DNA from 3 places in the Priestia sp. FSL R5-0597 genome. Region 1 is predicted to be linked to each of the others. Evidence: riboswitches for the same ligand, from Rfam matches in the RefSeq annotation. Region 1 holds a riboswitch; each other region holds the start of a gene.
The links. A riboswitch is a leader RNA that binds a small molecule or an ion and turns the genes downstream of it on or off. The one in region 1 is predicted to bind cyclic di-AMP.

Region 1 (2,202 bases):
GATGCAGCACTTCTTCAAAATGAAGCTTTTTTAAAAAGCATGGGTGAATCGTATGCAAAAGGAATTGCCGTATATTTAAATTTACCTCGTCGTGCAGTTCCAAATCCATCTCCATCTCCAACACCGACACCAAATCCATCACCTTCTGAACCAGGTGAAAAAACGTATACAATTAAGCAAGGAGATACGCTGTACAGTATTGCACAGAAGTACGGCATAACAGTACAAGCGCTTCAAGAAGCGAATACAGGGCTTTCTGATCCTTTAACACTACAGGTTGGAAAAACAATTGTTATTCCTTCAGGAACTTCACCAACACCTACTCCAACACCACCTTCTGAACAATATCCACTTCCCAATGGAATTTTAAAACAAGGAGATTCTGGAGAAGCAGTGAAACAGATTCAAAGAGCATTAAACGCGGTTAATTTTAAAGTAGGGTCAGTAGACGGAATATATGGAGTACAAACGAAAGATGCAGTCAGACGTTTTCAGCTTGTGTATCTTCCTTATGATGTAGATGGCATTTATGGTCCTCAAACGAAAAACAAGCTAGCAGCCGTTTTAAAAGCAAAAAGTTAAAGAAAGCAGGTCTTCTGTAAGCAGGCAGAAGGCCTTTTGTTTTCCCCTTAAAAGCGCCTTAAGCACTATTTTATCGTTTACGTAAAATAATGCTTTACAAACCATTTGTACGGGAGTATATTATCTAAGAACAAAGGATAGTTATGAAAGAAACTTGTTATCAATCATACCCTTTAACCGAAAATTATATTGACCTGTTATCGCTTAATTCGTCAGAAGTGGGGGACCCAAATTTGTGCATTGTCACTTGGGGTGAATCCTTTTTTAAAAGGTAGGGCTACTCTCATAGCCCGAATCCGACAGCTAACCCCATAAGCGTTTTGGAGAGGAGGTTTAAGCTGTGTAAAAACGCTGAGAACCCTTAGTGTTTTTTTTGTGCGCTTTTTTAACATAAAAAGGTATTTTTTAGGGATAATATCACTTATTCATGAACTTGTAACGGAGCTTAGCAACGAACAGTGAATAGTAGCTAAGCAATCATCGGAGGGAAATTACGTGAACTATTCAGTTCTCAAGAGATTATTGATTGGAAAGCCGCTCAAAACAAAAGAGTTAGGCGATCAAAAGCTTAGTAAGCTTAAAGCGCTGGCTATTTTATCATCAGATGCCTTATCTTCAGTGGCTTATGGAACAGAACAGATTTTGATTGTCCTTGCAACAGTGGGCGTGCTTGCCTATTGGTATTCGATTCCAATTGCGATTGGGGTATTGGTGCTGCTGACGGCTTTAATTCTTTCATATCGTCAAATTATTTATGCGTATCCGCAAGGCGGAGGAGCTTATATTGTTTCGAAAACCAATTTAGGAGAAAATCCTGGACTTATCGCTGGGGGATCACTGTTAGTAGATTATATTTTAACAGTTGCCGTGAGTGTTTCAGCAGGAACCGATGCTTTAACTTCGGCTTTTCCAACGCTGCATCACTATAACGTAGTAATTGCGTGTTTGCTGGTGATTTTTATTACGGTTTTAAATTTACGAGGTGTAACAGAATCCGCTTCTGTCTTAGCTTATCCGGTTTATTTATTTGTGATTGCTCTTATTTTGTTAATAGCGGTGGGCTTCTTCAAAATAGTGACAGGTCAAGTTTCACCTGAGCTTCATACATCTCTCGGTACCGTGGTGCCAGGTATTAGTTTGTTTTTATTATTAAAAGCTTTTTCATCAGGCTGTTCGGCATTGACTGGTGTAGAAGCTATTTCGAATGCAGTGCCTAACTTTAAAGATCCAGGTGCAAAAAATGCTGTTCATACATTAATGCTGATGGGCGGTATTTTAGCCGTTTTATTTTCTGGCATCACGTTTTTAGCTTATTGGCTTGGCATTTCTCCAAAAGCAGATGAAACGGTTGTATCACAAATTGCATCGAGTGTATTTGGACGAAATGGGTTTTATTATTTTATTCAAGGCACCACAGCTCTGATTTTAGTGCTAGCAGCGAATACGGGTTTTTCAGCTTTCCCTTTGCTTGCCGTAAACTTATCGTCTGATAAATACATGCCAAGAATGTTTCAAATTCGCGGCGATCGACTAGGCTATTCAAATGGAATTGTGATTCTTGGAATTGCTTCTATTGTCTTACTTGTCGCCTTTAAAGGAGCGACGGAACAATTAATTCCT
Region 2 (2,202 bases), 880 kb from region 1:
AATGAAATTGAGAAAATGAGCTAAAAAAAGCGTTCTTATCTCCTCGATAAGAACGCTTTTTTCTTCTGAAATTATTATTTTAAAATAATGAATAAATATAGAAAAATAAAGCTTTTAAAATTTCAAAAAATGTTGTTGACAGTAAATTTTAACAGGAGTAAGATTACTCTCATGAAACGTTCCACTGTGAAACGCTGAGTCTTTTCTGAAAGAGAAGGAAAGAGCGGAGGACCCAATTATCAGGGGTGAATCTCTTAATTGAGTAGGGTTACTTTCTTGACCCGAACCCGTCAGCTAACTTCGTAAGCGTTAAGAGAGAGGATGGTGTAATCGTGGTCGTTTTCTATAACAGCGGATAGTACGCTCCTTTCAAAATATAGGTGAAAGGAGCGTCAGGATGCATTTATCTAAGCAAATGATTCAAATGATTGAATATCGGGCCATGTGCGATCAGCAATCTTTTGATCTAGCAAACCGCTATTTGTCTACGTTAGCTAATCAAAGTTTTAAACGCAGCAGTAAAAACTATTATTAAGTCTAAAAATTAAATAACAAAGATACGCTTAATCAATTATGAGCGGGGGACCCAATATTTTGTACGTATGTACTAGGGGTGAATCTCTTAACTGAGTAGGGTTACTTCCATAACCCGAATCCGACAGCTAACTCCGTAAGCGTTTTGGGAGTAAAAAATTCGTGTCAATCACGGCTTATTTGTCGTGCATTAAACCGCGGAAGAGAACTCTCTTCTGCGGTTTTTTAATGGAAAAAAATAGCATCACGTCTCACGGTTAGCTTTTTTGGACGTGATGCTTTATGAAAAGAAACCGTCACTAAACTTAGAAGCTATCATTTTTGTTAGGAAACAGTTAGGAGGGAGCAACTTGGATATGATCATGCTTGGAACGCTTGTCATATTAACAGCTGCTATGTACGGAATTATTTGCTGGTCGTCTCATGTAGTAGATGAAAGAGAGGAGAAGTGAACGTGTCGTTCATTTTGTTAGGTATTTCAGTTCTCGTTTTAATTTATTTAGTGTATGTACTGTTAAATCCAGAACAATTTTAATAAGCGGAGGAATAAAAAGTGGGGATTTTTCTACTATCAGTTGCGCTGCTGCTTGTTTTTGTAGCGCTTATTGCAAAGCCCGTAGGTATTTATATAGCGAATGTGTTTTCAAACGATAAAAACACTAGCTTGATAGGAAAGATAGAAACGGTGATGTTTAAAGCAGCAGGAATTAAAGGGCTTAATCAGACGTGGAAGCAATATGCATTTGCTCTTGTTTTGGCGAATACGTTTATGATTTTTGTGGTGTACCTTATCTTCCGGTTTCAAGGGGTACTGCCGCTTAACCCAAGCCACATCAAAGGAATGGATCCGGCACTTGCTTTTAACACGGCCATTAGTTTTATGACAAATACGAACTTGCAGCACTACAGCGGCGAATCAGGTTTGTCCTATTTCTCGCAGATGGCCGCCATTGTATTTATGATGTTTGCTGCACCAGCAACGGCACTTGCAGTAGCAATCGCTTTTATTCGTGGGCTAGCAGGGAAAGAAATGGGAAACTTTTTTGTTGATTTTGTAAAGTCAATTACGCGTATTTTACTTCCTATCGCTTTTATAACAGGCATTTTATTTATGTTTTTAGGTGTCCCTCAAACGTTAAGCGGAACGGTTACTGCCCATACAATAGAAGGGGCAACACAGCAAATAGCAAGGGGACCAGTTGCTTCTTTTCTTTCAATTAAAGAGCTAGGAAACAACGGAGGGGGATTTTTTGGTGTCAATTCAGCTCATCCATTTGAAAATCCTAACGCGTTGAGCAATGTATTACAAATCGTCCTTATGCTTTTATTGCCAACAGCACTTCCTTTCACATACGGAAAAATGATCGGACAGCGTAAGCAAGGCCGCATCTTATTTGTAGCGATGAGTATGCTGTTTATCGTTATTTTAAGCACAGCGTTCGTAACAGAGTGGGGCGGCAATCCAAGACTTGATGCTTTTCATTTAAATGAAGCGAACGGTTATATGGAAGGGAAAGAAGTCCGTTTTGGTGTCGGCATGTCGACGCTTTACGCCATCGTGACGACAGCAAGTGAAACAGGTGCAGTCAACACCATGCACGATACTCTTACGCCTCTTACCGGGTTGTTAACGCTTGGAAATATGATGTTAAATACCGTATTTGGCGG
Region 3 (2,202 bases), 230 kb from region 1:
CTTTTAACTAGCAGCACAACTCCACCGACGCTCGTCTGATTTAATGCCTGCTGAACGAGCATACGCTCTTTAAATCCAATTTTTTTACCTAGCATCATAAAAATCAGCACGGCAAATGACATAATGCCGAGACCGCCTATTTGAATTAACAGCATAATAATCGTTTGACCGATGACGGTAAAACGCGTACCTGTATCTACGACGGCTAAGCCGGTCACTGTCATAGCGGAAGTAGATGTAAAAAGGGCGTCTACCCACCGGATTGGCTCAGTAGTAGAAAAAGGCATCATCAATAGAAGAGCACCAATAATAATTCCTCCGCCAAAAATGGAGACAAGCAGCTGCGGAGGAGTGAGTTTAATGATTTGTTTTTTCATGAGTTAAACTCCTTCTTCTTCAAAACGGTTCAAATCGCGATTATGTCCGATAACAATCAGCATATCTCCTTGTTCAATTATTTCATGCGCGGTAGGCGAAATCACCATTTCCCCGTCTTTTCGCTGAAAGCCGATAATATTGCAGCCGTACTTGGCACGAATGTTCAAATCAAACAGCGTTTTATTATGAAGCTTTTTAGAAGCGACAATTTCGACAATACTATAATCCTTTGACAGTTCAATGTAATCAATGATCTTTTCTGACACCACGTGATGAGCAATCCGCTTCGCAATATCGCGCTCAGGATGAATGACTTTGTCCGCTCCTATTTTCTCCAGCACTTTTTGATGATACATATTCACCGCTTTTACCCATACTTGCTTAACGCCCATATCTTTTAAAAGCATCGTTGCAAGCACGCTTGCTTCAATATCGTCTCCAAACGAAATAAGAGCATGATCAACGTTACGAATGCCTAGCCCTTTTAAGCTAGCTTCATCAATTGCGTTCGCTTGCACGACATATGTAGCTGAGTTGCTATATTTCTTTACTACCTCCTGATTGCGGTCAATAGCGAGCACATCCACATCCAAATTAGCAAACTCTTCAACCAAACTGCCTCCAAAACGACCTAATCCCAATACAGCAAACTGTTTTTTCATAATGTATTTATTCCTTTCTTCAACTGCTGTGTGTTCTCTTAGCTTATACTTTTTCTAAAAAATTACATGTTTTTCTTAAAAAAAGCGCAAAAAAACACAGGAAGGCTCCTGTGTTTTTTCACACTCTTCCCCCTCAAAACGCTTGCGAAGTTAGCTGTCGGGTTCGGGTTTTAAGAGTAACCCTACCTTTTTAAGGATTCACCCCGGAGCACAATATGTGCGTAAATAATGGGTCCTCCGCTCCGTAATGGATTAAGCGATTTTTATTCAAATGTCTATGATCTATTTTTTAGAATAATCGATTCGATTCATGATACGTTTCACTTCACGAAAGCTATCTTACTCCTGTGGATTTTGTCTGTCAAGATATTTTTAGGGAAGACATCACTTGCGCTGCAAACTGCAAAAATCATATAAATCTAAACCGACAATCAGTTTGTGAAATTGATCAAACAAATTAATAACGGCCAAAAGCTCTAATAGCTGCGTATCACTGTAAAATTTCTTTAATTGATCCATATCAGCATCCGTCAAATCCCTTGGACGCACTCGGTATACATCTATAAATCGAAACAGCAGTCGATCTTTTTCTTCCAGCTCTTTTTCTCTTAACACTTTTTGATTAAGCGTCTTATCGCCTACATATGACATGCTCATACACGTCTCACAGCCGTTAACACCTGCTAGATAAAGCCTGATTTTTTCCTTAGTCTCTCTTTTTACTATATCACTGTTCCAAAGCTTGTCGTATAGCTCATCATACAACCTTTTTACATCTGGAATTAAATTCAGTGCTTTTTCAAAATTTGTTCCCTCTTCGTTTGTTAACAAAACTCTTGCCATTTTTTACTCACTCCTTTTTAATTATTATAGTAAGAAAAATGGAGATTTCAGATAACAAATAAAACATATTATCTGCTGTTACTAATCAAATGAAACATTAATATGAAAGAAGGTTTTCAATTGAAAATTGATGAAATTGATTTATCGATTTTGCAGGCACTGCAGCAAAACAGCCGTCTTTCCTTAAGAGAGCTAGGAAAACAAATTAACCTGTCTCCTCCTTCAGTGGCAGAGCGAGTAAGACAGCTAGAGAGCTTTGGTATTATAAAAGGATATACAATCGATATTGATTATGAAAAGCTGCAGTTGCCCGTCTCGT

Region 2: linked by a shared signal. The riboswitch ahead of kdpF (K(+)-transporting ATPase subunit F) and the one ahead of MKX72_RS20690 (APC family permease) in region 1 are both predicted to bind cyclic di-AMP.
Region 3: linked by a shared signal. The riboswitch ahead of MKX72_RS19295 (potassium channel family protein) and the one ahead of MKX72_RS20690 (APC family permease) in region 1 are both predicted to bind cyclic di-AMP.

The regions. Positions count from the first base shown of each region.
Region 1 is NZ_JBBOUZ010000001.1:3,899,595-3,901,796, reverse strand. It holds gene MKX72_RS20695 (N-acetylmuramoyl-L-alanine amidase) at 1-582, shown strand, start outside; cyclic di-AMP (ydaO/yuaA leader) riboswitch at 774-915, shown strand; gene MKX72_RS20690 (APC family permease) at 1,078-2,202, shown strand, end outside.
Region 2 is NZ_JBBOUZ010000001.1:3,019,542-3,021,743, reverse strand. It holds gene MKX72_RS15435 (undecaprenyldiphospho-muramoylpentapeptide beta-N-acetylglucosaminyltransferase) at 1-24, shown strand, start outside; cyclic di-AMP (ydaO/yuaA leader) riboswitch at 183-325, shown strand; gene MKX72_RS15430 (hypothetical protein) at 398-535, shown strand; cyclic di-AMP (ydaO/yuaA leader) riboswitch at 551-691, shown strand; gene kdpF (K(+)-transporting ATPase subunit F) at 983-1,069, shown strand; gene kdpA (potassium-transporting ATPase subunit KdpA) at 1,094-2,202, shown strand, end outside.
Region 3 is NZ_JBBOUZ010000001.1:3,665,873-3,668,074, forward strand. It holds gene MKX72_RS19290 (TrkH family potassium uptake protein) at 1-377, opposite strand, end outside; gene MKX72_RS19295 (potassium channel family protein) at 381-1,040, opposite strand; cyclic di-AMP (ydaO/yuaA leader) riboswitch at 1,165-1,309, opposite strand; gene MKX72_RS19300 (hypothetical protein) at 1,425-1,883, opposite strand; gene MKX72_RS19305 (Lrp/AsnC family transcriptional regulator) at 2,004-2,202, shown strand, end outside.